Methylobacillus flagellatus KT: one gene and its partner. The protein of the gene in region 2 interacts with the protein of the main gene of each other region in a pairwise test. Links are inferred from orthologs where the notes say so. Each region holds a gene or a part of one and is shown on either strand. Other genes may lie near its edges. The genes, in order: MFLA_RS09635 and MFLA_RS07850.

Evidence for each region.
Region 1: the proteins of MFLA_RS07850 (region 2) and MFLA_RS09635 interact in binary tests that used the Escherichia coli proteins (3 or more experiments, as listed by UniProt). The link is inferred for Methylobacillus flagellatus KT from one-to-one orthologs.

The regions. Positions count from the first base shown.
Region 1 is NC_007947.1:2,017,697-2,032,542, forward strand. Bases 3,145-5,815 are described here. They hold MFLA_RS09635 (P-II family nitrogen regulator), read right to left. Parts: upstream 4,814-5,815; coding sequence 4,475-4,813; downstream 3,145-4,474. Other genes in these bases: MFLA_RS09625 (cytochrome c/FTR1 family iron permease), read left to right, coding at 3,145-3,942; MFLA_RS09630 (VOC family protein), read right to left, coding at 4,045-4,425; MFLA_RS09640 (NAD+ synthase), read right to left, coding at 4,850-5,815. Also shown: MFLA_RS09615 (peptidylprolyl isomerase), read left to right, coding at 1-114; MFLA_RS09620 (M61 family metallopeptidase), read left to right, coding at 204-1,958; more of MFLA_RS09625, read left to right, coding at 2,005-3,144; more of MFLA_RS09640, read right to left, coding at 5,816-6,457; MFLA_RS09645 (ankyrin repeat domain-containing protein), read right to left, coding at 6,527-7,480; sucD (succinate--CoA ligase subunit alpha), read right to left, coding at 7,530-8,408; sucC (ADP-forming succinate--CoA ligase subunit beta), read right to left, coding at 8,414-9,577; phosphoserine phosphatase SerB, read left to right, coding at 9,744-10,616; MFLA_RS09665 (peptidylprolyl isomerase), read left to right, coding at 10,628-11,179; MFLA_RS09670 (PLP-dependent aminotransferase family protein), read right to left, coding at 11,206-12,639; fabB (beta-ketoacyl-ACP synthase I), read right to left, coding at 12,709-13,932; 3-hydroxyacyl-[acyl-carrier-protein] dehydratase FabA, read right to left, coding at 13,994-14,509; MFLA_RS09685 (AAA family ATPase), read left to right, coding at 14,810-14,846. UniProt on the Escherichia coli protein: P-II indirectly controls the transcription of the glutamine synthetase gene (glnA). P-II prevents NR-II-catalyzed conversion of NR-I to NR-I-phosphate, the transcriptional activator of GlnA. When P-II is uridylylated to P-II-UMP, these events are reversed.
Region 2 is NC_007947.1:1,630,128-1,645,397, reverse strand. What follows is about bases 6,250-9,344. They hold MFLA_RS07850 ([protein-PII] uridylyltransferase), read right to left. Parts: upstream 9,035-9,344; coding sequence 6,464-9,034; downstream 6,250-6,463. Other genes in these bases: map (type I methionyl aminopeptidase), read right to left, coding at 9,039-9,344; MFLA_RS07855 (cupin domain-containing protein), read left to right, coding at 6,250-6,394. Outside these bases: MFLA_RS07885 (extracellular solute-binding protein), read left to right, coding at 1-1,582; MFLA_RS07880 (nitroreductase family protein), read left to right, coding at 1,651-2,262; MFLA_RS07875 (SgcJ/EcaC family oxidoreductase), read left to right, coding at 2,267-2,692; MFLA_RS07870 (HAD hydrolase-like protein), read left to right, coding at 2,693-3,364; MFLA_RS07865 (LLM class flavin-dependent oxidoreductase), read left to right, coding at 3,593-4,657; MFLA_RS07860 (LLM class flavin-dependent oxidoreductase), read left to right, coding at 4,676-5,845; more of MFLA_RS07855, read left to right, coding at 6,119-6,249; more of map, read right to left, coding at 9,345-9,842; rpsB (30S ribosomal protein S2), read left to right, coding at 10,063-10,812; tsf (translation elongation factor Ts), read left to right, coding at 10,914-11,789; pyrH (UMP kinase), read left to right, coding at 11,894-12,610; frr (ribosome recycling factor), read left to right, coding at 12,643-13,200; MFLA_RS07820 (isoprenyl transferase), read left to right, coding at 13,246-13,998; MFLA_RS07815 (phosphatidate cytidylyltransferase), read left to right, coding at 14,000-14,830; ispC (1-deoxy-D-xylulose-5-phosphate reductoisomerase), read left to right, coding at 14,830-15,270.

The DNA of each region.
Region 1 (14,846 bases), 380 kb from region 2 along the record:
GTCAAGGACGGCCTGCAGAAACAGCTGCAGCAGCGCAACCTGGAAAAACTCCTGACCGACCTGCGCAGCAAGGCCAAGATCGAGGCGCCAGCCGGCGCCACGGCTGCAAAGTAATCACCGCCGATTCTTGCCCGGCATACAAAAGCCCGCCGCGCTGCGGGCTTTTTCCATCTGCAAGACTGACCTGACTGAGCTTACTGCCCATGAAGCAACACAAAATCCACTATGACGTGCGTTTCGAGACGCCGCAAAGCCACTTGTTCGAACTGGAGTGCCATATTGCCCACCCGGCAGCCGAAGGCCAGCGCCTGTCGTTGCCAGCCTGGCTACCTGGCAGCTACTTGATCCGGGATTTCGCACGTCACATCGTCGGGATCAGTGCCAGCAGCCATGGGCAAGATATCAGGCTGCAGAAGATCGACAAAAACACCTGGATCGCAGCACCCTGCAAGCACCCGCTCGTTGTCCGTTACCAAGTGTATGCCTACGACCTCTCGGTACGCACTGCCTACCTCGACCACACCCGCGCCTACTTCAACGGCAGCAGTTTATTCCTGCAAGTCGCAGGACAAGAGCAGGAACCCTGCAGCGTCGAGATCCACCACCCGGGCAAGGCCTATGCAGGCTGGTCCATCGCCACCACGCTGCCAGCCCGCAAAACCGATACGAATGGCTTCGGCCTGTATGAGGCCAACGACTACCAGGCACTGATAGATTATCCGGTCGAAATCGGCGACTTGGCCATTGCGGAGTTCAAGGCCATGGGCGTACCGCATCGACTGGTCGTCTCGGGCAGGCACGAAGCGGATATCAAGACCATCAGCCGCGACCTCAAGAAAATCTGCGAGCACCATATCCGCTTTTTTGGCGAAGCGCCGTTCAAGCGTTACGATTTCCTGCTCTATGCTGCGGCCGACAACCAGTATGGCGGCCTGGAGCATCGCGACTCCACGAGCCTGATCTGCCCGCGCAGCTGGCTGCCAGTGAAGCATGAACAGCACGACAGGCAGCAATACCAGGATTTTCTCGGTCTATGCAGCCATGAATACTTCCATGCCTGGCACGTCAAGCGCATCCGCCCTGCCGCGTTTGCCAATCCGGATCTCGGCCGCGAGTCGTATACCCGACTCCTATGGGTATTCGAAGGGTTCACCGCCTATTACGATACCCTGGCGCTGGTGCGCAGCGGCCTCATGAGCGAGCAGGAATACCTCGCCGCGTTGAGCAAGGATATCACGCGCTACCTGCGCACGCCGGGGCGCCGGGTGCAGGCGTTAGAGGAATCCAGCTTTGATGCCTGGATCAAGCTATACAAGCCGGATGAAAACACGCCCAACAGCCAGATCAGCTATTACCTCAAGGGATCGCTGGTGGCGCTGGCAATGGACCTCAGCCTGCGGCTGAAAGGCCATTCGCTCGACGAAGTCATGCTGGCATTATGGAAAGGCTTCAAGCAAGGCATGTTTGTGGCCGAGGGCAGCATACAGGGCTTGATCCAGGAAACCTGTGGCGAAAAGCTGACCGCGCTTTTCCGCGACTGTGTACAGGGCTGCGAGGATCCTCCACTGGAAAAGCTGTTGTTGAAATTCGGCATCAGGCTCACTGGCCCCAGCCTTTCCGATGCCGACCTAGTGCGCCAATGGCTGGGCATGCAGCTCGCAAGCGATGACACCCGCATCAGCCATGTGCTCAGCGGCAGCGCAGCAGAACTGGCAGGGCTGGCCGCAGGCGATGTCATCATCGCTCATGACAACCTCAAGGCCAGCGCCAATAGCCTCCAGCGGATACTCAAGCGCGGCCGTCAACAGATCAGCCTGCATTTCTTCCGTCGTGACGAACTAATGGTGACCGCCATCAAGCCGCACGACCATGCGCTGGCCAACATCACGCTTGCCCTGAACGACAAGCGCAACGCGCAACAGGATCAACTACGCCAGGACTGGCTAGGCATAAATTGATAGAATACGGAGTTTTCCGCACCCGCATTACACAAGGTTAGCACTCATGACGTCCACTCCCCTGACCCGCTTGCTGTCCTCCTTGCAGATGCTTGTACTCGGCAGCATGATCTGGCTGGTCGGCTGCCCTCATGCCCACGCCGTCACCGATGAGGAAAAAGCACAGACGGCAGTCCATATGCTGGATTATGTGAGTGTGGACTACCCTGAATTCGTGCAAGACGGCAAGATACTCAATCCCGAGGAGTATGAAGAACAGCTCGAATTCGCTACCCAGTCTGCCAACTTGATTTCGGAACTGCCCGCCGTAGCCCAGCAGGCGGAGCTACTTGAGCAAGCGGCAACACTGCGCGAACAAATTCTGGCAAAAGCGGAAGGCGATGCCGTCTCGGCGACAGCCAATCGCCTGCGCCTTGCCGTCATCCAGGCATACAAGGTCACCGTTGCGCCCAAGGATATCCCGGACCTCAACCGCGGCGCGCAATTGTTCGGCGAAACCTGCGCAGCATGCCATGGTGCCAACGGCCACGGCGATGGCCCGCTGGCAAAGGGGCTGGAGCCAGAACCCAGCAACTTCCACGATCAGGACCGCATGCGCATGCGCAGCATTTACGGCTTGTACAATACCATCACCCTAGGCGTCAACGGCACCCCGATGCAATCCTATGCGCAGTTGCCCGAGGCCGACCGGTGGAGCCTGGCATTCTATGTAAGCAGCCTGCGTGCGACCGATGCACAAAAGGCCGCTGGCAAAGCCGCATGGCAGCAAGGGCGAGGCAAGGCTGAACTGGGTAACCTGAAGCAATTGGTGATGCAGGCTCCCGCCGAACTTGAACAGGCCGGCCTCAGCGATGTGCAGGCATATCTCACCGCTCAGCCGTCTGCGCTGCAGGCAGTTGCTGTCAACCCGCTCAATATCTCGCGTGACAAGCTCGAAGCCACGCTGAGCGCTTATCGCAAAGGGGATGAGTCCAGTGCACGCCAGCACGCCATCAGCGCCTATCTCGAAGGCTTCGAGCTGGTGGAAAACAGCCTGGACAACATCGACAAGCCGCTCCGCCTCGATATCGAGCGCCACATGATGGACCTGCGCAGCGCCATTGCAGGCAAAGCCAGTGCTGAAGACGTCGAAACTCTCATCAACCAGATCAATGACCTGCTGGACGAAGCCGATGAAAGATTGGCATCTGGCAGCCTCATCGGCGCCACCGCATTTGTCAGCTCGCTATTGATCCTGCTGCGCGAAGGTCTGGAAGCCATCCTGATCCTGGCGGCATTGAGCGCATTCATCAGCAAGACCGGCAGGCGCGACGCCCTACCCTATTTCCACCTTGGCTGGATATTGGCCATTGTTCTGGGCGGCATCACCTGGTTCGTTGCAAGCTACCTGCTCACCATCTCCGGCGCAGGCCGTGAAATGACCGAAGGTATCACCGCGCTGGTTGCGGCTGCCATGCTACTGTACGTGGGCTACTGGCTGCATAGCAAATCACACGCCCACGCCTGGCAGCAATTTATCAGCGATCATGTTAACGCAGCCCTCAACAAACGCACCTGGTGGGCTATTGCCGGGGTTTCGTTCCTCGCGGTGTATCGAGAGCTGTTTGAGGTCATCCTGTTCTACCAGGCGTTGTGGACACAGGCCGGAACGGAAGGCCAGGGCGCTGTGGTAGCCGGCATCGTCGCTGCCGCCGTCCTGCTGGCGCTGTTATCTTGGGCCATCCTCAAATTCAGCGTCCGCCTGCCGCTGGGCAAGTTCTTTGCTGCCACGGCAGGCTTGCTGGCCCTGATGGCCGTTGTGTTCGCGGGCAATGGCTTCGCCGCCCTGCAAGAAGCTGGCATCGTGGCAGCAGACCGCCTACACTTCATCAGCCTACCGTTGCTGGGCATACACCCCACCATCCAGACATTGGCTGCACAAGGCATCGTACTGGCGCTGATCGTGGCCGGCATGCTGATCAGCCGTAAACAAGAAAAACATTAGCATTCCGCAAATAAAAAGCCTGACGACGCCAGGCTTTTTATTTGCGCTCGACAACAGCAGCCAGCTCTGCGCCTGGCTAGTCAAGCATGATGAATACCCTGATCAATCCATCTTGACTGCAGAGAATTCCAGCGCATTGCCATCGGGATCACGACAGAACAATGCCGCCCGCCCGGACATGCTCATGGTGTACGCCACACCCGCCTGGTCCAGTACCTGCTTGACTTCCATCACGTCATCCACGGCAAAGGCCACATGGTAATCTCGGCCACCATGGGCGGGAAGCTCCGCACCGGCATAGGGGTTTGGCACCACCATCAGGTGCAACTGGTTGATGCCGATGTCGTACCAGGCCCCATCAAAGCTCAATGGGGGACGCTTGTCGCTGGGCTTCAGGCCGAGCAGGCCCTCATAGAAAGCGCGGGAACGCTCCATATCGGACACGATAATGCCGGTATGCAGCATTTGCTTGATCTTGATCATGCAGGTTCACCCTCCACTCGCGGCAGCTTACAGGCCAATGAAATAGCGTTTAGATGGCTGCCTCATCGGTCTCCCCGGTACGGATACGGATAATCTGCTCCACGGGAGTCACGAAAATCTTGCCGTCGCCAATCTTGCCGGTACGTGCTGCCTTGATGATGGACTCCACTGCTGCATCCACGACATCGTCGGTCACCACCAGCTCGACCTTGATCTTGGGCAGGAAGTCCACCACATACTCCGCACCGCGGTAGAGTTCGGTATGCCCTTTCTGGCGGCCGAATCCCTTCACCTCGGTCACCGTCAACCCGTTTGCCCCGATCTCGGATAGCGCTTCGCGCACCTCGTCGAGCTTGAATGGCTTGATTACTGCTTCAATTTTTTTCATCGCTTGTTCCTTTTCCTGGTTGTTTCCGTCTTGAAGCTATCTATTGAACACGAATTTGTTGGTCAATGGGTAGCGCCTGTCCTTGCCAAAACCTCGCTTGGTCACCCTGACACCGATAGGTGCCTGGCGCCGCTTGTATTCGTTACGGTCAACCAAGCGGGTCACGCGGAGCACATCCTGCTCCCGGTAGCCCAGCGCCAGGATTTCCTCCCAACTGTAATCATTTTCGACATATGCCTCCATGATACCGTCCAGTACCGCATAATCCGGGAGACTGTCCTGGTCTGTCTGCCCATGGCGCAATTCCGCCGACGGCGGCCTCAGGATGATACGCTCGGGAATCACCTGGCTGATCGTATTCCGGTATTTGGCCAGCTGATAGACCAATGTCTTGGAAACATCCTTGAGCAAGGCAAAACCGCCCGCCATATCCCCATACAATGTCGAATATCCTACCGCAGTCTCGCTCTTGTTGCCGGTGGTCACCACCATGCTGCCGAACTTGTTCGAAAGCGCCATCAGCAAGGTACCGCGAATGCGTGCCTGCAGGTTTTCCTCCGCAGTGTCGAAGGGCCTGCCGGCGAACTCCGGCGCCAAAGCTGCGCAGAATGACTCGAATACGGGACCGATCGCAATCTCGCTATACCGCACATTGAGTCCTGCTGCCATTGCCTGGGCATCTTCCAGGCTGATGGAAGCCGTGAATGCCGATGGCATCATCACCGCCTGCACCTTGCCAGCGCCCAGCGCATCCACGGCAATCGCCAGCGTCAAGGCGGAGTCGATGCCGCCAGACAAGCCAAGCAGTACGCCCGGGAAATTGTTCTTCAATACATAGTCGCGGAACCCCAGGCTCAACGCTTGGTAAACCGCTGGCTCCAGCCCGGGCAGAGGATGAATCTCCGCGGGCTCAGGCGCCCCATCGCTGAAGGATACGATGCCCAATGCCTCATCAAAGGACGGCAGTTGCTGAGTCAATGCCCCCTCATCATTCATGACGAAGGAAGCGCCGTCGAAAACCAGCTCATCCTGGCCGCCAACCAGGTTGGCATAGACCACGGGCAACCCGGTTTCCTTGATGCGGTCACGCACTACTGCATAGCGTTCCTGTTGCTTGCCGATATGATAGGGCGAGGCATTGAGCACCAGCAACACGGTCGCGCCCGCATCGCGAGCACGGCGGGCCGGTTCGGGCGCCCAGACATCGGCACAGATCACGATACCAAGCTTGCAGCCCAGGTGATTGATAACCAGGGCTTCGCTACCTTCGCTGAAGTAGCGTACTTCGTCGAAGACGCTGTCGTTGGGCAGTAATGCTTTGTGATAGGTATGGCAGATTCGCCCCGCTTCGAGCACCGAAGCTGCGTTATAGCGGTTGCCGAGATATTTGCGTGGATGGCCGACAACCACGGTCAATGTGGCGGGAAGCTCCTGTGCCAAGGCATACAGCGCGCGTTCGCAGGCGTGGTAAAAATCATCTCGCAACAACAAGTCTTCGGGTGAATACCCCGACAATGCCAGCTCGGGACAGAGCAGCAAAGTCGCCCCGGCCGCTTCGGCACGCCGGGCCTGTTCGACGATCTTGGCGGCGTTGCCTGTCAGGTCGCCGGCCGTGGCATTGATTTGAGCGATCGCGATTTTCATCGTCTCGAGCCTGCAGGTTGCAGAATACTGCCGTCCACGGCAATACCGCTACCAGTGTAGCGTCGCTTCTTAATAGCTACCACCTGCATCCTTGATCAACTGCACGATTTCGGGTTTCTTGCCTTTCATGGCATACACCAGTGCGGTCAGGCCATACTGGTCCTTGACCTTGACGTCGGCACCGTTGGCCAGCAACAGCTTGACCAGCTCCACATTGCCTTCGCTCACTGCATATTGCAGGATGGGCGTGCCTTCGGAGTCCTTGTGGTTGACGTTGGCACCCCTCTCGATCAATAGCCTGGCGGTACCTTCCTGCGACTTCTTGACAGCCCAGGACAGCGCAGTCCATTTGGTCTTGTCCTGTGCATCCACCTTGGCTCCCTTGTCGATCAACAGTGCGGTAGCCTCCACATTGCCCTCTCGTGCCGCATACATGAGCGCAGTCAGGCCAAAACGGTCGCGTGCGGCAATGTCTGCACCCTGCGCCAGCAGGGTATTGATAGTATCAATGTCACCATTTCTGGCGGCATACATGAGAATGCTCTTGCCATCGTCGCTCTTGCTGCTGGGATCTATACCCCGCTGCACCAGCAAGCCTACCATTTCACTATAACCGGACGTTGCCGCCATGCCCAGCGCGCTCCAACCGGATTCGTCGCGTACCTTGGCATCCGCGCCATACTCGAGTAACACCTTGGCGGTATCAATGAAGTTCTTCTTGGCGGCAAACATCAAGGCCGTCCACCCGCCAGCATCCGTGGCATTCACGTCAGCGCCCTTTTCGAGCAAGACCCGTGCGACATCTGCCTTATCCTTGCGCGCTGCGTACATCAGGGCGGTAATGCCTTCTGCATCCCTGGTATTGGGATCGGCCCCGCTATTGAGCAACGATTTTACGGTGGCGAGATCACCCTTGGACGAGACAGTCAGGAGATAAGGCACTTGCTCCTTTCCAAGGGCGGGCAATGCCACCACGCCCAGCAGCACGCTGCAAAACAGAGCAACAGTTAATCGACGCAACATAGAGATTTCCATGGCTGATGAATTGAAACCAAATAACCCGCTTGATATCTCATTGCTTGGCCTGGATTGCAACCTGGACCGCTTCACCCAGCCCCGCCGGCGAGCTGGCCACCACGACCCCGGCTTGCTCCAATGCCCTGATCTTGTCCTCGGCCTTACCGCTACCTCCGGAAATAATCGCACCGGCATGTCCCATGCGCTTGCCTGCTGGTGCCGTCTGACCGGCAATATAGCCCGCTACTGGCTTGGTCACGTATTGCTTAATATATTCCGCCGCTGCTTCCTCATCACTGCCCCCGATCTCGCCCACCATGATGATCGCCTCGGTTTCCGGATCAGCCTCGAACAGCTCCAGGCAATCGATGAAGTTCATGCCGCGGATTGGGTCGCCGCCTATGCCCACGCAGGTGGACTGTCCCAGGCCCAGCGCCGTCGTCTGGTGCACGGCCTCATAGGTCAAGGTGCCCGAGCGCGATACGATGCCGACCTTGCCGCGCAGGTGGATGCTGCCGGGCATGATGCCGATCTTGCATTCATCCGGCGTGATCACGCCAGGACAGTTGGGACCAACCAGCCGGGCGCCGTTGGCCTGGAGTGCCGCCTTGACGTTGAGCATATCCAGCACCGGGATACCCTCGGTAATGCAGACGATCAGCTCGATGCCGGCATCGCAGGCTTCCAGGATGGAATCCGCGGCAAATGCGGGAGGCACGTAGATCACCGACGCATTGGCACCTGTTTCACGTACTGCAGAACGCATGGTATTGAAAACGGGCAGGTCGAGATGGCGTTGACCGCCCTTGCCGGGCGTGACCCCGCCTACCATCTGGGTGCCATAAGCCAATGCCTGCTCGGAATGGAATGTGCCCTGCTTGCCGGTAAAGCCCTGGCAGAGAACCTTGGTTTGCTTGTTGACCAGGATTGCCATCTTGTTTACACCTTCACTGCTGCTACTGCCTGCTGCGCGGCATCTGTCAGGCCTGCGGCAGAAATAATGGATAAGCCGCTTTCGCTCAGCATCTTGCGGCCAAGCTCAACGTTGGTCCCTTCCAGACGCACCACCACGGGAATCTCGATCCCCACCTCCTTGACAGCAGTGATGATGCCTTCGGCAATGATGTCGCAGCGCATGATGCCGCCAAAGATGTTGACGAGAATGGCCTTGACGTTGGGGTCGGCGAGAATGATCTTGAACGCACGCGCCACCGTGGTCGCAGTTGCGCCACCGCCAACATCGAGGAAGTTGGCGGGCGCGCCACCGTGCAGCTTGATCAGGTCCATGGTCGCCATGGCCAGGCCGGCGCCATTCACCATACAGCCAATATTGCCATTCAATGCAATATAGTTGAGCCCAGCATTGTGCGCCTCGGCCTCCTTGGCGTCGTCTTGGCTCCAGTCGCGCTGCTCCGCAAGCTCGCGGCGCCGGTAGAGCGCATTATCATCAACGCTCATCTTGCAATCCAGCGCTACCAGGGCACCTTCCGCAGTGACGATCAGCGGATTGATCTCGAGCAAGGCCAGGTCGTTTTCCTTGAACAGGCGGTACAAGCCCTTGGCCAGCCGCGTGAACGCCGCAACCTGGTCACCAACCAGGCCTAGTGCAAATGCGATATTGCGTGCCTGGTAATCGACCAGCCCGTTCAGCGGATCACAGACTTCCTGCAGGATTTTTTCCGGACTATCCTTGGCGATTTCCTCGATTTCCATACCACCTGCCGCCGACGCTACCAATACGACACGCTCCAGAGAACGGTCCACGAGCATGGAGACATACAATTCACGGGCGATTGGCAGGGTTGCCTCGACCAGCACCTTTTCCACCGGCTGCCCATCCGGTGCATTCTGGTAGGTGACCAGACGCTTGCCAAGCAGGCTGACGGCAATATCCTGCACCTCGTCCAGAGTGCGCACCAGCTTGACGCCCCCGGCCTTGCCGCGACCGCCGGCATGCACCTGCGCCTTCACCACCCAGGCATCGCCTTCGAGGGCCCGCGCGGCTTCCACTGCTGCCTGTGCCGTCTCGGCCACCTGACTGCGCGGCACATTCACGCCATAACGCTGCAGCAGCGCCTTGGCCTGATACTCATGCAAATTCATGTTTTTACTTTTGTAATGGGCTAATAGCGTATTTTCGCGCAAATCCCCGCATTGCGCCAGTACGGAGACCTACGGCTGCAACGATAGGCATCATCGAGATGGAATCCAGCAACAGTGCCAGCCATGTATAATGAAGCCCAGTGTTCACCTTATAGTGTTTTTGCATATGCGCCTCGTCATCCAGGGCCCGGGAATCGGTTTCCAACAGTTGGCCCATATCCACCAGCTACTCGGCGCCAGCCACCAGCAGTTCATCCAGGTCGGGGAACATGCCTACCAACTGGCCGGCCAGTCAGAAATGCCTCCTACACTATGTGCGTTCTGCCAGGAGCAGCACATTGACGTCGCATTAGTCGATGATCAGCATCAGCTGAACAATCTGGGTTTGGCCGTCATGGATATGGATTCCACCCTGATCACCATCGAGTGTATAGACGAGATTGCCGACATGCAGGGCCTCAAGCCCCAGGTAGCGGCAATCACGGAGAGTGCGATGCGCGGCGAGATCGAGTTTGCGGAAAGCCTGCGCCGCCGCGTAGCGCTGCTTCAGGGACTAGAGGCTTCAGCTTTGCAGCGCGTGATCGACGAGCGACTGCAATTGACGCCGGGCGCGCAAGCCTGGATCTCCGCATGCAAGCGGCACAATATCAAGACCATGCTGGTATCGGGTGGTTTCGATTTCTTTGCTGACCGGGTCAAGGCCATGCTGGACCTGGATGTCGCCAAGGCCAACTCGCTGGAAATCATCGATGGCAGACTGACTGGCCGCTTGCTTGGCCCAATCGTCGATGCCCAGGCCAAGGCCGATTACCTCGAACGCTTCCGCCAGGAGCTGGGTTTGCGGCAAGACCAGGTGGTCGCGATCGGAGACGGTGCCAACGACCTCAAGATGATGTCTGCCGCCGGCTGTGGCATCGCCTACCATGCCAAACCCGTTGTGCAGCAGCAAGCCACCTATGCGCTCAACCACGTCGATCTGGAAGGCCTGGTGTATTTGTTTGCCCCGCTGTCCGTATCTTCAGTCCAAACTTGTCATTGAGGAATTGCTCCATGCTGTCCAAACTTCTGCATCTGCCTATCATTTTGAGCCTGATTGCCATGCCGGCCATGGCACAGCCGCTGGCTGAAATCCAGACCAGTGAGGGGTTGATCGTGGTCGACCTCAATAGTGAAAAAGCCCCCAACACTGTGGCCAACTTCATCCGCTATGCCAAGGAAGGCCATTACGCAGGCACGATCTTCCACCGCGTGATCGCAGGCTTCATGATTCAGGGCGGCGGGCTGGACGTCAATTTCGAACCCAAGCCCACGCATCCTCCAATCAGAAACGAGGCTGACAACGGCTTGACCAACGCGACGGGCACCATCGCCATGGCACGCACCAGCGACCCTCATTCCGCCACCGACCAGTTCTTCATCAACCTCGCCAACAATACCTCGCTGAACTTCAGCGAGCGCTCCGAAACTGGCTGGGGCTATACCGTTTTCGGCAGGGTGATCAAGGGCATGGATGTGGTGCAGCGCATCGCCATCATGCCCACCGACGGTGGCGATGCGCCATTCCAGAACATCGTGATCGAGTCCGTCACGATCAAGGAATAAGACGGCGACCTGAAAGGCAATTGCATCTAGTGGCCCGGCGCTGCTGCCTCAATCGAACTCATCAGGCGCCCCAGGGTCTTGAATGCCTGCTCCACCTCGGCATCCACCGGCTTGCTGTAATTGATGCGAATGCAATTGCAGCATTGATGCCTGGCTGAGAAAATCGGCCCAGGCGCAACACTCACCCCCTGCTCCAGCGCGCGTTGGAACAAGACCAGGGCATCGACTCTTTCCGGCAGGTCCACCCAGAGAAAATATCCGCCATGGGGGCGTGTGACCTGCGTCTCCGCAGGGAAGTACCGAGCAATCAAGTGCAAGTATTGATGCTGCTGCAACTCGAACTTTGTGCGAAGCCTGCGCAGATGACGGTCATAGCCGCCATGCTGCAGAAAATCCGCTATCGCCGCCTGGGCAATCGTACTGGTGGATAAGGAGGTGATGACTTTGAGCCGCTCGACTTTGCGCTCGAACCGCTTGGGCAACAGTGCCCAGCCAATGCGATATCCTGGCGCCAGGGTCTTGGAGAACGAACTGCAATGCATGACGTAACCTTCGCTATCATAAGCCTTGGCCGGCCTGTGCTCCTGCATGCCGAAATAGAGCTCGCCGTATACGTCATCCTCGATCAAGGGAATCCGGTACCGGGTCAGTAGCTCAACCAATACCTGCTTGCGTTCTGCCGGCATGGAAACGCCCATTGGATTCTGAAAGCTGGTCATGCTCCAGCATGCGCGTACCGGGCACTTCTCCAGCACGCTTTCCAGATAGTCCAGATCCATGCCCAATACCGGGTCTACCGGGATCTCAACGGCCTTCAGCTGCAGTCGTTCTAGCGCCTGCAAACACCCGTGGAATGTCGGCGACTCAATGGCGACAAGATCGCCGGGCTGGGTCACCGCCTCAAGGCAAAGATTCAAAGCCTCAAAGGCACCATTGGTGATCAGGATGTTATCGACATCTGCTTCGACACCCTGCATAAGGTAACGGCGCGCAATCTGCCGGCGCAGGTCGTGATTGCCAGGTGGCAGCGACTCGACGATGGCTGCCGGTCCCATGTCACGCGTGGCATGGGCCAGTGAGCGTGACAGGCGCGCCAACGGGAACAGGTCAGGCCAGGGGAAAGCCGACCCGAGCGGCACCGTTTCCGGGTCCTTGATCGAGCTAAGGATGGAAAAGACCATATCGGAGATACTGACCACAGTGCTTGCCTGCTCAGGAACTGGCGTAGTCTTGGAAGCCAGCTGTTTGATGGCATGATTGCTGACGTAATAGCCGGATTTGGGCTGGGCACGGATCAAGCCCAGGTTCTCTAGTTCGTAATAGGCACGGAAGACGGTGGCCGGGCTCAGCTTGTGATTGAGGCAGGCCTGACGTACTGAAGGCAGTTTCTCGCCTGGAGCGAGCACGCCGGAGCGGATGGCGGTTGCGATGTCGTGCACCAGCTTTTCATAGCGTTTCATACCTACAGCCCTTGATACACATTCCAGACGCCGACATGACAACGGGGCCAGCGGCCCCGTTCGATCAGATCAGGCAAGCTGCCTGCGCGAAAACGTCAGGGTGGCATTGGTACCGCCGAAACCGAAGCTGTTCGACACCGCGGTCTGTATATTGGCGTTATCGATGCGCTCGCGCACGATATTCAGGCCTTCTGCGGCTGGGTCGAGGTTGTCGATATTGGCCGAAGCGGCGATGAATTGATGTTCCATCATCAGCAGAGTATAGATCGCCTCATTGACGCCTGCCGCACCCAGCGCATGACCGGACAGCGACTTGGTGGAGGCAATCGCGACACCGCTGTCGCCGAACACGGCGCGAATCGCCTCCAGCTCCTTCACATCGCCCACCGGCGTGCTGGTGCCGTGGGTGTTGATGTAATCCACCGGCCCTTCAACGCCTTGCAAGGCCAGGCGCATGCAACGCTCGGCACCCTCGCCGCTCGGGGCCACCATGTCGTAGCCATCGGAAGTCGCGCCGTAACCGACGATCTCGGCATAGATCTTCGCACCGCGTGCCTTGGCATGCTCGTATTCTTCCACCACCAGGATGCCACCGCCACCGGAAATCACGAAGCCGTCGCGATCGACGTCATACGTGCGCGACGCCTTTTCTGGTGTCGCATTGTATTTGCTGGACAATGCACCCATGGCATCGAACATGAAGGACAACGTCCAGTGCTCTTCCTCGCCCCCGCCAGCGAACACGATATCCTGCTTGCCCAGCTGGATCTGCTCCACGGCTGCACCGATACAATGGGCACTAGTGGCACAAGCAGAGCTGATGCCGTAATTGATGCCCTTGATCTCGGCGCCTGTTGCCAGGCACGCGGAAACCCCGCTCGCCATGGCCTTGGTTACCATGTAAGGCCCGACGCGCCGCACACCCTTGGCACGCAGGGTGTCGACTCCGGACAGGATACTCTCGTGCGAGGCGCCACCCTGACCCACGATCAGGCCAGTGCGGATATTGGACACCAGTTGGGGCGGCAGGCCAGCATCGGCAATCGCTTCCTGCATGGCCAGCCAGGCATAGGCATGCCCTTTGCCCATGAAACGCATCAGCTTCCGGTCGATCAGTGCTTCCAGATCGAGGTTCTCGATCGACCCCGCAACATGGGAGCGCAATCCCTGATCAACGTACTCCTGCTGAAAGCGAATGCCAGAACGGCCTGCCTTCAAACTGTCCAGAACTTCAGATTTGTTGTTACCGAGACTGGAAATGATGCCCATCCCGGTGACCACGACACGACGCATTGCGTGTTCTCCTACATTAATTCAATCAAGTGATAGGCGATTGCAGCAGAAGCTTAATCTGCTAGAAATTATCGGTGCGTGTGAACAGGCCTACACGCAAATCGCTGGCGACATATATTTCACGACCATCAATTTCCATGTGGGCATCAGCAATGCCCATGACCAGCTTGCGCATGATGACGCGCTTCAAGTCAATGCGATAAGTAATCAGTTTACCAGTAGGCAGCACCTGGCCGGTAAACTTCACATCGCCTGCGCCCAATGCACGACCACGGCCTTTGCCACCCATCCAGCCAAGATAGAACCCCACCAACTGCCACATGGCATCCAGGCCAAGACAACCTGGCATCACGGGATCACCCGCGAAATGACAATTGAAGAACCAGAGGTCGGGCCTGACATCCAGCTCCGCCACGATCTGCCCGTTGCCATACTGCCCGCCCTCCTCGGTGATGGAGACGATCCGGTCAAACATCAGCATCGGCGGCAGGGGCAATTGCGCATTGCCTTCCCCGAACATTTCGCCGCGACCACAAGAAAGCAATTCTTCAAAGGTAAAACTATTCTGTTTTTGCATTTAATTATTCTGTACTGGTAATCCCATTATTTTCGCCTGAAATGCCTTTTAACAAAAGCCCTAAGCAGAGAAAGTATTAATAAATCTGCTCGAACTCAGCCCTAAGGCCCTGTTCACGATCTTTATCATATGGCACGTTGCACCAGCAGGATAATCGATGCAAGGCGTAAACCGCATCCGCAAACACCAGGCCGCACTTCCGCCAGGACTATACAGATCTGTTTACACCACGAATTAAAAACCCTACCATACGGGAAAAATTCCCCATCCACCCACTTCCCGAGGACTGGAATACACCACATGAGTGACAGCCAATTAGCCGACTGGCGTGCACAGG
Region 2 (15,270 bases):
GTTCGAGACGCTCACGGTGTACAGTCTGGACGAGACCAATACCCAGTACGGCTTGTTGGCCGACGATATCCACGTAGCCGACGATTTCAGTTCGGCTACTTTCCACATCAACCCCAAGGCGCGGTTTTCCAACGGCGATGCCGTGACGGCCAGCGACGTGCGCTACTCGTTCGACGCCCTCAAGAGCAACCCGCGGTTCAAGGCCTATTTTGCGGAAATCAGCGGGCTGATCATGCTGGATAACCATACCGTGCGCTTCGACTTCAGCAGGAAAGGGCGAGACCTGCCTTTTATCGCGGGCAGCCTGCCCGTGTTCTCGCCCAAATGGGGAGAACAGCCTGGCCAGGAAAAAGTGCCTTTCGACAAGCTGGGCCTGGAAATCCCGGTCGCGAGCGGCCCCTACCTGATCAAGAAGGCGGTCAGCGGCAAGGGCATCATCTACCAGCGCAATCCGGATTATTGGGGCAATGACATTGCCGTCCGCCGCGGCAGCTTCAATTTCGACGAGGTGGAGTTCAAGCTGTACAAGGACAAGGATACCCAGGTATCCGCGCTGCGGGCCGGCGACTTCGACTTCGTCAGCGATCCGCAAATGCGCTACTGGTGCTGCCAATACATAGGCAAGCGTTTCGATAGCGGCGAACTGGTCAAGGAAGTGGTGCCGCACCGCAATCCGCCGGCCATGAATGGCTATGCGGTCAACCTGCGCAAGGCGCGGTTCCAGGATATCCGGGTGCGCAAGGCGCTGAACTATGCGATGGATTTCGAATGGATGAACCAGAAGATCTTCGCCGACGAGTTCATCCGCCCGCAAAGCTTCTTCGCTACGACGCCCCTGGCTGCGACCGGCTTGCCCAGCGAGGAGGAGCTGAAGCTGCTCGAGCCGTACCGTGACGAGATTCCGCCCGAAGTGTTCGGGCCGATGTTCGTGCAGCCCAGCACCAAGCCGCCGTCGAGCATCCGCCATAACCTGACCAAAGCGCTGGAGCTGTTTGCCGAGGCAGGGTGGCATAACCGCGACGGCGTGCTGCGCAACAGCCAGGGCGAGCCCTTCGTTATTGAGGTATCGACGACAAGGGCCCCGAGCCCGTTCATGGACGTCATTTACCTCAATATGGAGAAACTCGGCATCGTCGTGAAGAAACGCGTATCGGATGCGGCCACTACGCGCAGCCTGATGCGGGGTGGCTTCAATTATGACTATACCAGCGTCTCCTTGCGGGAGAATCGCATGCCCGGCGTGGAATTGTGGCGCAACTTCAATAGCAAGGATGCTGACGTGCCGGGTTCGGAGAACATCATCGGCGTCAAGTCGCGAGTAGTGGACGAGCTGATCCAGAAGCTGCTAGACGCCGATAGCCAGGAAGAACAGCAAGTCGTTGGCCGGGCCTTGGACAGAGTCTTGATCCACAGCCATTACCTGACGCCGTGGCGCTACCTGGTCAACCACTACATTATTTATAACCACCGTTTGCGCAGGCCGGATACGTTGCCGCTTTATTACGGCGTGCAGGATTGGGCAATCAACTGGTGGTGGGACGGCACGGCAGGCAGCCCCGGCCATATGGATGATAGGAAATAGCCTTCTAGCGCGCTGCCGGCGGTTGGTAGAAGCGCGTTTTTTAACATTAATCAAAAGGAATGAATGAGATGAGTGCTGTGTACCCCATCAATCCGCGTAAGACGGAATACGAAATCAGTCCAATTTTTGTGAACCGATGGTCTCCGCGAGCGTTTACCGGGGAACCGGTCGAAGACGCCGCATTGTTCAGCCTGTTCGAGGCGGCACGCTGGGCGCCTTCGGCCAACAATTCCCAGCCATGGCGCTTTATCTATGCGAAGAACGGCGGTACAGGCTGGGACAAGCTGCTGGGGTTGGCGAACGAAAACAACCGGCGCTGGGCTTCGCGCGCAGGCGTGCTGGTGGCGCTGCTCTCCAAGAAAACCCATATCCGCAACGGAGATACCGAGCCGACGCCCCTGCGCAACCATTCCCTGGATGCAGGCGCGGCATGGGCCAGCCTGGCGTTCCAGGCCGTGCATGTCGGCTTGGCCACCCACGCGATCGGCGGATTCGATCGCGACAATGCGCCGGCCGTCCTGGGGGTGCCCGAAGGCTTCCAGGTAGAGATATTGATCGCCATCGGCAAGCAGGGGGAAAGGGCGGCCTTGCCCGAGGATATCCAGGCCAGAGAACAGCCGACCCCGCGCAAGCCCTTGGCGAACTTTTATGCCGAAGGCCAGTTCAACTTCAAGGAGTAGCGCAATGGCGGATGACGGGTTGGAGGCGCACGAGAGCCTGATCAAGGCCATCGTGTCACGGTGGGATCAGGGATGGGCGGATTTTGACGCCGCGCTCGCCTCTCGGGATTATGCGGAAGATGCAGATTGGATCAATGCCTTCGGCGTATTCAAGCACGGCAGGAAGGAGATTTTTCAGTACTTGCGCAATATCTATCACTCTCCCCAGGTGACCTCGCGACGCAGTACATCCTCGATCTCTTCCATTCGCTTTATCCGTCCCGATATTGCAGTCGTGACGTCATACAGGGAAACTGCCGGACAGAAAACAGCGAGCGGGGCGGAATACCCCTTGAGGAAAACCCGCGATTTGCGCGTGCTCGCATTTGAACATGGCCTATGGAAGATTGCCAGTCATCTTGTGGCCGATGAAAAAGCAGCTTTGCCTTGAATGATGGAAATGCGCTACGACAAGCTGCTTTTCGATCTAGATGGCACGATCAGTGATCCCTTGACGGGAATTGCGCGCTGCATCAATCATGCGTTGCAGCATGCCGGATATCGCACATATACCGAAGCTGAATTGAGTCCTTTCGTCGGGCCGCCGCTTGATCAGACGTTTCATTCGATCACGGGAAGCCGTGACCAGAAGAAGATCAAGGCATTGGTGGAGAAATACCGGGAGCGATATGCCGACATTGGGTATGCAGAGAACCAGTTATATCAGGATGTGGATGCCACCATTGCAGGTTTGCATGCTGCTGGTGCCATGATGGCTGTGTGCACTTCCAAGCCCCAGGTCTATGCTGAAAAAATTCTGGAACGATTCAATCTTAGGCAATATTTCCAGTTCGTCAGCGGAGGGGATATTGGCATCAAAAAGTGGCAGCAGATTGCAGCGCTGAAGGCACTTGGACTGGTGACTGAGGAAACCCTGATGATAGGCGGCCGGGATGTGGACCTGAGTGCGGCAGCGGTCAATCACCTGCCTTCTGCTGCTGTTTTGTGGGGATATGGTTCGCTTGAGGAATTGCTTCCGCACCGATGCCTGCATGTATTTCATCATCCTCATGAGCTGAACCTACTGAAAGACTGGATTGTTGCCCAGCCATCAACTGTTTGATTTCGAGCAGTTTGGAAGGGTGGGCTGTTGTTATACAGACACTTCGGGTTTGTATTTGCTGTGATGTGACATGGCGCCTTACTGTCCCTAGGCAGCGCTGGTCAAGATTAGTTGAATAAATTCAATCATCTTAAGATTCCCATAAAATAATAATGGGATTTGAAGACAAATGGCATGGTTTCTGCGAGAGCTAAGGGGATTCAAGTAGAGTGATTGCGGAGACGATGCATGACAGTTCAATTTTTCTGGCAAGTCCCAACTGCGGGCGACGGGCGCTATGCTGATGCCGAGAAACACATCCGCGGCGAAAGGGCCGATAGCCGACCCTATTTCCTGCCGGGCGTGACCGACCCTCGCGGTCAGCGATTCAATTATTTCGACCATTTGCACCAGATCGCCAAGGCGGTGGAACTCGCCAAGTTCGACGGCATCAAGGTCAGGAACGACCCGGAGGGTGACGAATCCTGGATTGTTGCCGGCTATCTCAGCCGTGCCACACGCTACCTCACCGTGCTGGCCGAGTTCGACGCCTCGCGCGGCTCGGCAGTCTATGCTGCCAAGAATGCGGTGAGCTACCAGCGCTTTACCGAAGGCCGTTTTGCCTGGCAGATCGGCGTGGAGCCTGACGAGGCAAAGCGCCGGCAGCAAGGCGACTTCGTCGCCCAGGCGGATCTGTACCCCAGGGTGGAAGAGTTCGTCACTGTGGCCCGCAACGTCATCACCACGACCGGATACGATTTCAATGGCCGGTTTTTCCAGGTCTTGCAAGGCGGCTTCCAAGGGCCGCTTTCCGGCCAGAAGGTTCCGCCCGTCTATCTATCTGGTGAGACGGATGAGGCATATGCCCTTTCCGCCAAGCTGGCTGACGTGCATGTGCTGGATGCACAGCCGCTAGACAAAATAGCCAGCAATATTGCGCAATTACGCAACTTGGCACGCAGCCATCACCGGGCTTTGCAAATTGGCCTGCGCGTGGATGTGCTAGTGCGTGAAACCGAGGAAGAAGCGGTATTCGATGCCAAGCGTTATGCCGAGCAGACCGGCCAAAAGACCATTGACAACAATGTCGCAGGATTATGGCAGGGCTTGACCACAGCCAGTACCGGCGCTAGCGCCGTGCTGGTCGGCAGCTTCGAACAGGTCACTGAGCGGTTGGCCGCGTTTGCGGATGCGGGGGTCGAGCAATTCATCCTTGGTGCCGTCCCTAGCCTGGAAGAGGCTTACCGCATCGGCGAGTATGTCTTGCCGTCATTGCGTTCCCTGATAAACGGCGCCAGCCAGCGCGCAGCCTGATAGAGGAGTCGAGATATTATGGCAATTGATGTTTTCTGGAGAATTCCTACGCACGGCGAGCCCAGCTCACTGCGCAACAAGCTGCATCACCGCGGCGACTGGTCACAGCAAGAGGGCGACCATATCGTGCATAAAGGTCTCAGCGGGGGTCATGGTGACGGTTTTACTAATCTCGACTATATCGCTGAGGTGGCACGCGCTGCCGAGATCTCGGGTTTTCAAGGCGGATTGATTCCTTCCTTCCCAATGACGGATGAGCCATGGGCGATTTCTTCGTTCCTCGCGCGCGAGACCAGTACTTTTCGCTTCATGATTGCGTTTCAGCCTGGCTTCCTGAACCCCGTCGTGGCTGCACGCATGACAGCCAGCCTGCAGCGAGCTACTCGTGGTCGGGCGCTGTTTAATGTGATCACTGGTGGCGGGGGGCCTGCCCAGCTGTGGTGGGGCGATGTAGCGCCGCACGATGACCGCTATGCGCGTACGACAGAATTCCTGGACGTATTGCGCGGGGTATGGAGCGGGAACAGTTTTTCCTACCAGGGCAAGTTCTACCAAGTGGAGAATGCGGCCCTGCCAGCCCAGCTCCTGGGCCAGGATTTTCCAGAGATTTACTTCTCAGGCTCGTCCGACGCGGCCCTGGCTTCCGCGTCCAAGCATGCGGAATATTACCTTTCATGGCTGGAGCCTTTCGACCAGCTGCGCGATAAGTTCGATCGAGTGAAGGAACGCACTGCCGCATTGGGTCGCAAGATCAAATGCGCAGTACGGGTGGACATCATTGCGCGTCGCACCGAGGAGGAAGCTTGGCGCGAAGTGCGACGCGGGTTTGAAAACCTCGATGACGCTGCGCGCGAGCGTTACAAGCGTTTCGCCCAGCAAACCGGCGATTCCGTTGGGGCCAGCCGCCAGCGTAGCACTGCGCCGAAGGAGCTCAATGATTATCGCGACTTCATCATTCATCCCAACGTCTGGTCCGGCCTCAGCCTGCTGCGCGGCGGGCAGACCCAGGGCATCATCGGCAGCTACGAGCAGGTGGCCGAACGACTGGATGACCTGGTCAGGCTCGGCGCGGATGCCTTCATCCTCGCCAGCACACCGCACCTGGAAGAGGCATACCGGGTAGGGGAGGAAGTATTGCCGCTGGTGCGCGGTCACGATAGCGCACCAGCCTTGCGCGCTGTCGGTTGAGCACTTGCAGAAACGTACCCCCCCTATACTTGTAGCATAAGGGGTACGTTGCGAGGGTCTAAGAGACACTTAAAGTATTCAGCCAGTTGGCCAGGAGACTTTAAAAGCTGCAGTCAATAGAAAGCATCAGGCATTCCCTGGCACTGCTTGACCAACCTGCCGTTTGCCAATGGCAGGTATGCCTGACTACTGTCGCATGTTAGAATCTCGTGCAAGCCGGTTGTTACGGCTGTTTTTTCGTGCAGTTTTTATTGATTAATCAAGGATTTATAAATGAGTCAAATTACTATCGAGCACAACCCAAGTGAAGAAAAACTGAAAGAGCTGGGTGTGGCAAACTGGTCCATCTGGGAAAAGGAAGTATCAAAGTTCCCATTGGATTTCGGCATCAAGGAAACTGCATATATCCTGGAAGGTGAAATCTTGGTGACCCCTAAGGGTGGCGAACCTGTTCGCATCGTTCCAGGCGACCTGGTCGTGTTCCCTGTCGGCCTGCAAAGCAACTGGGAAGTGGTGAAGCCACTGCGCAAGCACTACAAGCACGGTTGATTCTGCAAGTAGTATGTTAAAAGCCCCCGCCCGCTATGGAGCGGGGCTTTTTTATTGCCTGTTGGTACGCTACAGCTGGGTGCGCAACGATCTTTCGAGTGCAGCCAGGACTTCGGCGGTCAAGCGCTGGCCTGACTGGTCTGCGATCAGGAATGTGTCTTCAACCCGATTGCCAAGTGTGTTGATTTTTGCCGTATGCAGGCGGATATGGTGTTGCTGCAAAACATGAGCAATGCGTGAGAGCAAGCCGGGCCTGTCATTGGTGGCGATGTCCAATATCGTGTTGGGGCCATTGTCTTCTTGCTGGATGGTCAGCTCAGGCTTGATCGGCATATGTTTGACCTGGCGGCTGATACGACCTTGCACCGGCGCGTCAGGCGGTGCCTTGCTGAGCAGTTTTTGTGTCAGCTCATATTCGATAAAACTTAATAAGTCACGATAATTTATTTTGTTATCTGATTGATCTAGAATTAGAAAATTATCAAGCGCGTAGCCATGCTGCGTCGTGTGTACCTTGGCCTCCACGATGTTATAGCCCAGGCGGCCAAAGAAGCTGCAGATGCGGACGAATATATCGGCCTGATCGGGCATATAGATCATGGTCTGGATACCGTCGCCTGCTGGGCTAAGCCTGGCGCGTACGATGGGGACAAGCGTGTTGATGTGGGTGAGCAGCAGCCGGGTATTCCAGGCGATCAGCTGGGCTTCATGGCGCAAGAAGTAGGCGGGGCCCAATTGTTGCCACAGCGGCTGGTAGGTTTGTTCCACTACGCCATAGTAGCTGAGGATTTCCTTGGCTTGTTGCTGGCGGGCCTTGAGTTCGTCGTCCGGGTTGCTTCCGCGCAGGATGCGCTGGGTGGCCCGGAATAGGCTTTCGAGCAAAGTGCCTTTCCAGGCATTCCATATTCTGGGGCTGGTACCGCGGATATCGGCGACCGTCAGCAGGTATAACGCCACCAGGCGGTATTCGCTGCCGACATAATGTGCAAACTTTTCTACCACTGCTGGGTCTGACAGGTCGGATTTCTGCGCCGTGTTCGACATGACCAGGTGGGCTTCTACCAGCCAGGCCACGAGTTCGCCGTCCTCGGTCGGGAGGTTGTGTTGCTTGCAGAAGCGGCGCGCGTCAACGGCCCCTAGGGTGGAATGGTCTCCACCGCGTCCTTTGGCGATATCGTGGAACAAGGCGCCGAGATACAACAGGTGAGGCTTGGGAAATTCCTGGAACAGGCGGCTGCACAGCGGGAATTCGTGTGAAAACTCCGCCAGTGCAAATCGGCGCAGGTTGGCCAGTACGTTGAGGATGTGCTCGTCTACAGTATAGACATGAAACAGGTCATGCTGCATTTGGCCTGATACACGCCCAAAAGCTGGAATGTAGCGGCCCAGGACACCATAGCGGTTCATGAGTTTCAGCGTATGGGTAATGCCTTGGGGCTGCTGCAGTATCTGCATGAACAGCGCCTTGTTCTTTTCATCCTTGCGGAACTGTGGAGTGATCTCGTGCTTGGTGCGGTGTAGTGCGCGCAACAGGTCCGCGCCCATGCCCTTGAGTTCAGGGTGCTGTTGCAACACCAGGAAGCTTTCTAGAATGGCAGAGGGGTCATCATAAAGCAGGGTCGGGCTTTTAGTCTCCAAGAAGCCGTTCACGGCTTCAAAGCGATGGTTGAGACTGACGACGGTATGCTGTTCGGGATAGATGCGCTCATGCAGTACCTGCAGCAATATTTCGTTGATCAGGCCGACGAACTTGGCGCTCTGGTAGAAGCTGTGCATCAATTGTTCACTGGCGCGCCTGCGCTTGGTCGTGACCAGGCCTAACTGAGATGCCAGTTCATTCTGGAAGTCAAATAGCAGGCGGTCCTCGCGGCGGTTGGCCAAATAATGTAGCCGTGTGCGCAGCATCTGGAGGTTGCGTTCATGGCGGCGCACTTGTTGCGCGGCGTGCTTGGACAAAATGCGGTTCTTGACCAGTTCGCGCCAGTTGCTGCCAAGATTGAGGGCACGCGCAATCCAGATGATGTTCTGCAGGTCGCGTAGCCCGCCCGGGCTTTCCTTGATGTTAGGCTCGAGATTGTATGCCGTATCGTTGAAGCGGGCATGGCGTTGATGCTGCTCTGCCACCTTGGCTTCAAAAAACTTCGCTACATCCATCGCGGATGTGACCGCATGGAGAAAGTCGGCGTACAAGCCAGCATGTCCGCACAAGTAACGCGCCTCAAGCAGATTGGTCTGTACTGTGACGTCCTCCCGTGCCTCGACGACGCATTCATTCAGGGTGCGGACGCTGTGACCGATGGCAAGGCCGGTATCCCACAAGACTCCAACTAGTTCCTCGATCTTGCGATTGGTCAATGCGGAGGCTTCATGGCTCAGCAGGATCAGAATGTCCACATCGGAGTAGGGAAACAGCTCGCCGCGGCCATAGCCTCCCACCGCCACTAAGCTGGCCTCCGAGTCCAGCTCAAATGCTTGCCATAAACCACGCAGCACCCGATCAGTCAGGGATGCTTGTGCTTGCAACAGCTGGCTGACATTCGGCTTGTTCAGAAATGCCTGCTTCAATGACTTCTGACCGGATTGCAGCTCCTGCCGCCATTGGCGTGCAAGGGAGGTATCTGCGCGTGTGGATGGCTGCATACCGCTATTTATTGATGAAGGCAGGTGCCGGAGGCGTGCCGGCTGAAACGGTCAACACCTCGTACCCAGTGTCAGTGACTAATACGGTGTGCTCCCACTGGGCCGAAAGGCTGTGGTCTTTGGTGACGATGGTCCAACCGTCGCCAAGCTGCTTGATATCCCGCTTGCCGGCATTAATCATGGGCTCTATGGTGAAAATCATGCCGGGTTTCAATACAGCTCCCTTGCCGGGCTGCCCGTAATGTAGCACTTGCGGGTCTTCGTGGAAATTCTTGCCGATACCATGCCCGCAAAATTCGCGAACAACGCTGAAACCCTGTTTTTCCGCATAAGTCTGGATGGCGTGGCCGATGTCTCCCAGTGTCGCGCCTGGCTTGACCTGGTCTATGCCCAGCCACATGCACTCGTATGTGACCTCCGATAGGCGTTTTGCCTGGATCGAAATGTCGCCGACATGGAACATGCGACTGGTGTCGCCATAATAGCCATCCTTGATGACCGTGATGTCTATATTAAGAATGTCCCCATTCTTCAATACTTTGGCGCCAGGGATGCCGTGACATATCTGGTGGTTGACGGATGTGCAGATAGATTTTGGGAATGGCGAATGGCCGTGGGGTGCGTAGTTGAGAGGGGCGGGGATGGTGTGTTGCACATTGACCATGTAGTCGTGGCACAGCTCATCCAGTTCGCCCGTGGTCACGCCAGCTTGGATATGGGGTGTGATAAAATCGAGGACTTCAGAGGCCAGTTTGCAGGCCACACGCATTTTTTCGATATCTTGTTCGGTCTTGATGTTGATTGCCATTGTATTGCAAGGCTTGCGCCCAGGTTTTCCTTGAGTTCGTACAGCCGCTTATGGTAGCATACCGCACCCATTTGGCAGGAATAATGCTTGCCAAATGGAATCCCGCAGTTTCGCCGTGATGGCGGCTGCAAATCTGCACATATACCCCGTACAGGGTGTCCGCATGAGAATGCGGATGTTGTTGGGTGTATGGAAGCAATAACCCTTACTGGAGATTAGAATGTCCGTTACCATGCGTCAAATGCTGGAGGCTGGTGTCCATTTCGGCCACCAGACACGCTACTGGAATCCCAAGATGGCACCGTACATCTTTGGTGAACGCAACAAAATTCATATTATCAACCTGGAAAAAACCCTGCCGCTGTTTGAGGACGCGTTGAAGTATGTCCGCCAACTGTCTGCAAACAAGGGGCGCATCCTGTTTGTCGGTACCAAGCGTCAAGCCCGCGACATTATCAAGGAAGAGGCGCAGCGCGCTGGTTGCCCCTATGTCAATCATCGCTGGCTGGGCGGCATGCTGACCAACTTCAAGACCGTCAAGCAGTCGATCAAGCGTCTGACCGAATACGAAGCTCTCTTGCAGGATGGTGGTATTGAGAAGTTCGGCAAGAAGGAAGCCCTTGGTTACAAGCGCGAAGTGGAAAAGCTCGAACGCTCCATCGGTGGTATCAAGGAAATGGGCGGGTTGCCAGATGCAATCTTCATTATTGATGTTGGCCACGAAAGTGGTGCTGTCACTGAAGCCGCTAAGCTTGGGATTCCTGTGATTGGCGTGGTTGACACCAACAACTCCCCGGAAGGCGTGGCTTACGTCATTCCCGGAAATGACGACTCCAGTCGTGCGATTCGTCTCTATGCCCGCGGCATTGCTGACGCGGTATTGGAAGGCCGTAACCAGAGCATCAATGAAATCGTCAAGGCAGCCTCCGAGGAGGAGTTTGTCGAAGTTGAAGAAGTCGCGGCAGAGTAAGACCCTGTCAAAAGGGGGCTCTGGCCCCCTTTTTTTGTATCCGGATTTGGTTAAGTGAAACCTGGCTACGCGCCAACAAAATAATGTTCAAGGAGTAAACAATGGCTGAAATTACCGCAAGCATGGTCAAGGAGTTGCGTGAGCGCACTGATGCGCCCATGATGGATTGCAAAAAGGCGCTGACGGAAGCAGAAGGCGATATGGCAAGGGCGGAAGAAATCCTGCGTGTGCGTTTTGGTAACAAGGCAAGCAAGGCTGCCGGCCGTGTGGCTGCTGAAGGTGTCGTGGCCGTCAGTATCAAGGCGGATGGCAAGTTGGGTGCGATTGTCGAAATCAACTCTGAAACTGATTTCTGTGCCAAGAATGCAGACTTCCTTGCCTTTGTGGCTCAGGTGGCTGAAGCTGCCGCTACTGAGAAGCCTGCCGATGTCGCGGCCTTGTCCGCGCTCAAGATCGACGGTGGTAGCGTGGAAGATATCCGCACCCAACTGATCGGCAAGATCGGTGAAAATATCACTGTGCGCCGTTTCGCAGTGACTGAAGCCAAGGGCAAGCTTGTCAGTTATGTACACGGTGGCAAGATCGGTGTGCTGGTCGACCTGGTCGGTGGCGACGAAACCCTGGGTAAGGATATTGCTATGCATATCGCTGCAGCTAAGCCTAAGTCCCTGGACGCCAGCGGCATTCCTGCAGAATTGATCGAGGCTGAGCGTCGCGTTGCCATCGAAAAGGCCAAGGAGGCAGGAAAGCCCGAAGCCATGCTGGACAAGATTGCTGACGGTACTGTGCAGAAGTTCCTCAAGGAAGTTACCTTGCTGAGCCAACCTTTCGTCAAGGATGACAAGCAGACCATCGAACAACTGCTCAAGGCCAACAACGCCAGCATTGCATCTTTCACCATGTATGTCGTGGGTGAGGGCATTGAAAAGGTCGTCACCGATTTTGCTGCTGAAGTTGCTGCTGCCGCCAAGGTGTAAACTGTTGATTGCACTCGTTGCGACTAACCTGTAGTCAATGAACGTGAATCGTCTTTGTGGGATGATTCACGTTTTGCACAATTTGCATAACAATAAGGAGCCCCATGAGCACTCCCGCCTATAAACGCATTTTATTGAAACTCTCTGGTGAAGCCTTGATGGGCGACGACAGCTACGGTATCAACCGAGCGACCATTTCCCGGATTGTGGAAGAGATCAAGGAGGTGGTTGATCTCGGCGTGGAGGTGGCAGTGGTGATCGGTGGAGGCAATATTTTCCGAGGCGTCGCGCCAGCAGCAGAAGGGATGGACAGGGCTACCGCCGACTACATGGGGATGCTGGCGACAGTCATGAATGCCCTGGCCTTGCAGGATGCCATGCGCCATATCGGCCTGGTAAGCCGTGTGCAATCCGCCTTGAATATCGAGCAGGTAGCTGAGCCTTATATCCGTGGCAAGGCTATCCGCTATCTTGAAGAAGGTCGCGTAGTCATTTTCGGCGCGGGAACGGGCAACCCGTTCTTCACTACCGATACCGCAGCCGCGCTGCGTGGCATGGAGATCAATGCGGAAATCGTGCTCAAGGCCACAAAGGTGGACGGGGTGTATACGGATGATCCTAAGCGCAATCCAGAAGCCATGCGCTATAAGACACTGACGTTTGACGAAGCTATCGTCAAGAACTTGAAAGTCATGGATGCGACAGCCTTGACGCTATGCCGCGACCAGAAGTTACCAATCTCCGTGTTCAGCATCTTCCGCCAGGGAGCGCTGAAACGGGTCGTGCTGGGTGAAGACGAGGGAACACGCGTTCTGCCTTGATCGCCCGGATACATGTCTTAGCAGGAGATATCATGATACAAGACGTAAAAAACACTGCAGAACAGAAAATGCAGAAATCCATAGAAGCCTTGAAGGCTGATCTGAGCAAGGTGCGCACTGGTCGTGCGCATACCGGTCTGCTCGATCATGTGCAGGTCGAATATTATGGTTCCATGGTGGCCATCAATCAGGTCGCCAGCGTGAGCCTGGGGGATGCACGTACCCTTAACGTGCAGGCATATGAAAAGAATATGACGCCCAAGGTGGAAAAGGCGATCCGCGATGCAGACCTAGGCCTCAATCCCGCCACCAATGGCGATATCATCAGGGTTCCCATGCCGATGCTGACAGAAGAGCGTCGCCGCGACCTGGTTAAAGTCGTCCGTTCAGAGGCGGAAAATGCCAAGGTGGCGATACGCAATGTACGCCGCGATGCCAATGACGCGCTCAAGAAGCTGGTCAAGGACAAGGAGATTAGTGAGGACGATGAGCGCCGTGCACAGGATGAGGTGCAGAAGCTCACGGATAAGTTTGTCGCGGAAATAGACAAACTGCTGCAAACCAAGGAAGCCGAGTTGATGGCTGTGTGATTGCAGCCAGTGGTTTTATATTGTTCTAATCCCATGGAGCATTGAGTGGCACTTTTTTCCAGCTCCACCCAGGCTATCCCGATAACGGGCGACATTCCCCAGCACATTGCCATCATCATGGATGGCAATGGTCGCTGGGCCAAGAAGCGCTTTCTCCCCCGGGTGGCAGGGCACAAGCGAGGCGTTGAGGTCGTGCGCGAGGTCGTGCGCCTGTGTGCCAACCATGGCGTGAAATACTTGACCCTGTTTGCGTTCAGCAGCGAGAACTGGCGCCGTCCTGCGGATGAAGTCAGCTTCTTGATGAACCTGTTCATGGAAGCACTGCAGCAAGAGGTCGGTAAGCTTGACGAAAATAATATTTGCCTGCGCATGATTGGGGATTGCTCCCGGTTCGATCCTGCCTTGGTGGCCAAGATTGCCGAGGCCGAGGCACGGACAGCCGGCAATGATCGCCTGACGCTGACAGTCGCGGTCAACTATGGTGGCCGCTGGGACATCATGCAGGCGATGAAGCGTCTACTGGCAGAAAAGCCGGATCTCGCGCAGAGCTTCACAGAGGAGGATTTGGCTGCCTACCTGAGCATGCATTACGCACCGGAGCCCGACTTGTTCATCCGCACAGGCGGGGAGCAGCGCGTCAGCAATTTCCTGTTGTGGCAGCTTGCCTATAGCGAATTGTATTTTACCGAGACCTTGTGGCCGGACTTTGATGAGGCAGAATTCAAGCGAGCGATTGTGTCCTACCAGCAACGCGAGCGTCGGTTCGGTCGCACGAGCGAGCAGTTGGTCGCAGATTAATATGCTGAAAACCCGGTTGATCACTGCCGCTATACTGATTCCTGCATTCCTGGCAGCACTTTTTCTGCTGCCCGAGCCCTACTGGTCCCTGCTCATGCTGGCTGGTGTTTTGATAGGCTTGTGGGAATGGGCGCATATGGCCGGCTTCAAACCCGCTGTACGTTACCTGTATATTACTGCTTCAGCCATTGCCGGAGTGTTTCTTGCTTTCTGGCATGGGCCTGAAAACGCTTTCATGCAGGAATATGCACTCTACTGGGGGCTGCCCTTGGCCGCAGCCTTCTGGATTGTGTTGGTGCCAATATGGTTGTGGCGCCGCACTCGGGTACAGAATATCTATCTCATGATGCTGGCGGGCTGGTGGATAGTCCTGCCGTTGTGGCTGGCGCTCGTCAGTTTGCGCGCGCTCAGCCCTTGGCTGTTGTTGTCCATCATGCTCGTGGTATGGATTGCCGATAGCGCCGCCTACTTTGCTGGCAAGCGCTTCGGCAAGCGCAAGCTGGCAGTCAATATCAGTCCGGGCAAGACCTGGGAGGGTGTACTCGGCGCGCTGGTCGTCGTAAGTTTGTACGGGGCAGCCCTATGTATCGCATTTGACCTGAATGCCTTGCTGATTGTCGGGTTCTGGATACTGACGATATTCAGCATTATGGGGGATTTGCTTGAGTCTTTGATCAAGCGCCAGGGTGGCTTCAAGGATAGCGGCAACCTGTTGCCCGGCCATGGCGGCATCCTCGACCGTGTCGACGGCCTGACTTCCAGCCTGCCAATGGCTGCGTTTTTTCTCCACTTGCCTCTTTACTACCAGGCATGGATGTATTCCACGCCATGATGCCCATGTTGCAAAATGTCACCATTCTGGGCGCGACCGGTACGATAGGCCTCAACACTCTGGATGTGATCTCCAGGCATCCGGGGCGATACCGTGTGTTTGCCCTGACCGCTAATTCCCGCGTTGATGAGCTTGCTGAGCTGTGCCTGCAGCATCGGCCCCGGTATGCCGTCATGCTGGACAGCGGCGCCGCAGAAAAACTGCAGCAAAAGCTGAAAGGCTTGGAAACCCAAGTGCTTTCGGGCTTGGCAGCGCTGGAAGAGGTCGCAGCTCACCCGGAGGCCCATGTGGTCATGGCCGCCATCGTCGGCGCAGCAGGGCTCAAGCCAGCCATGGCGGCGGCATACGCCGGCAAGCGGATTCTGCTCGCCAACAAGGAAACCTTGGTCATGGCGGGTAAGCTGTTCATGCAGGCAGTGGAAGAGGGCGGCGCTACCTTG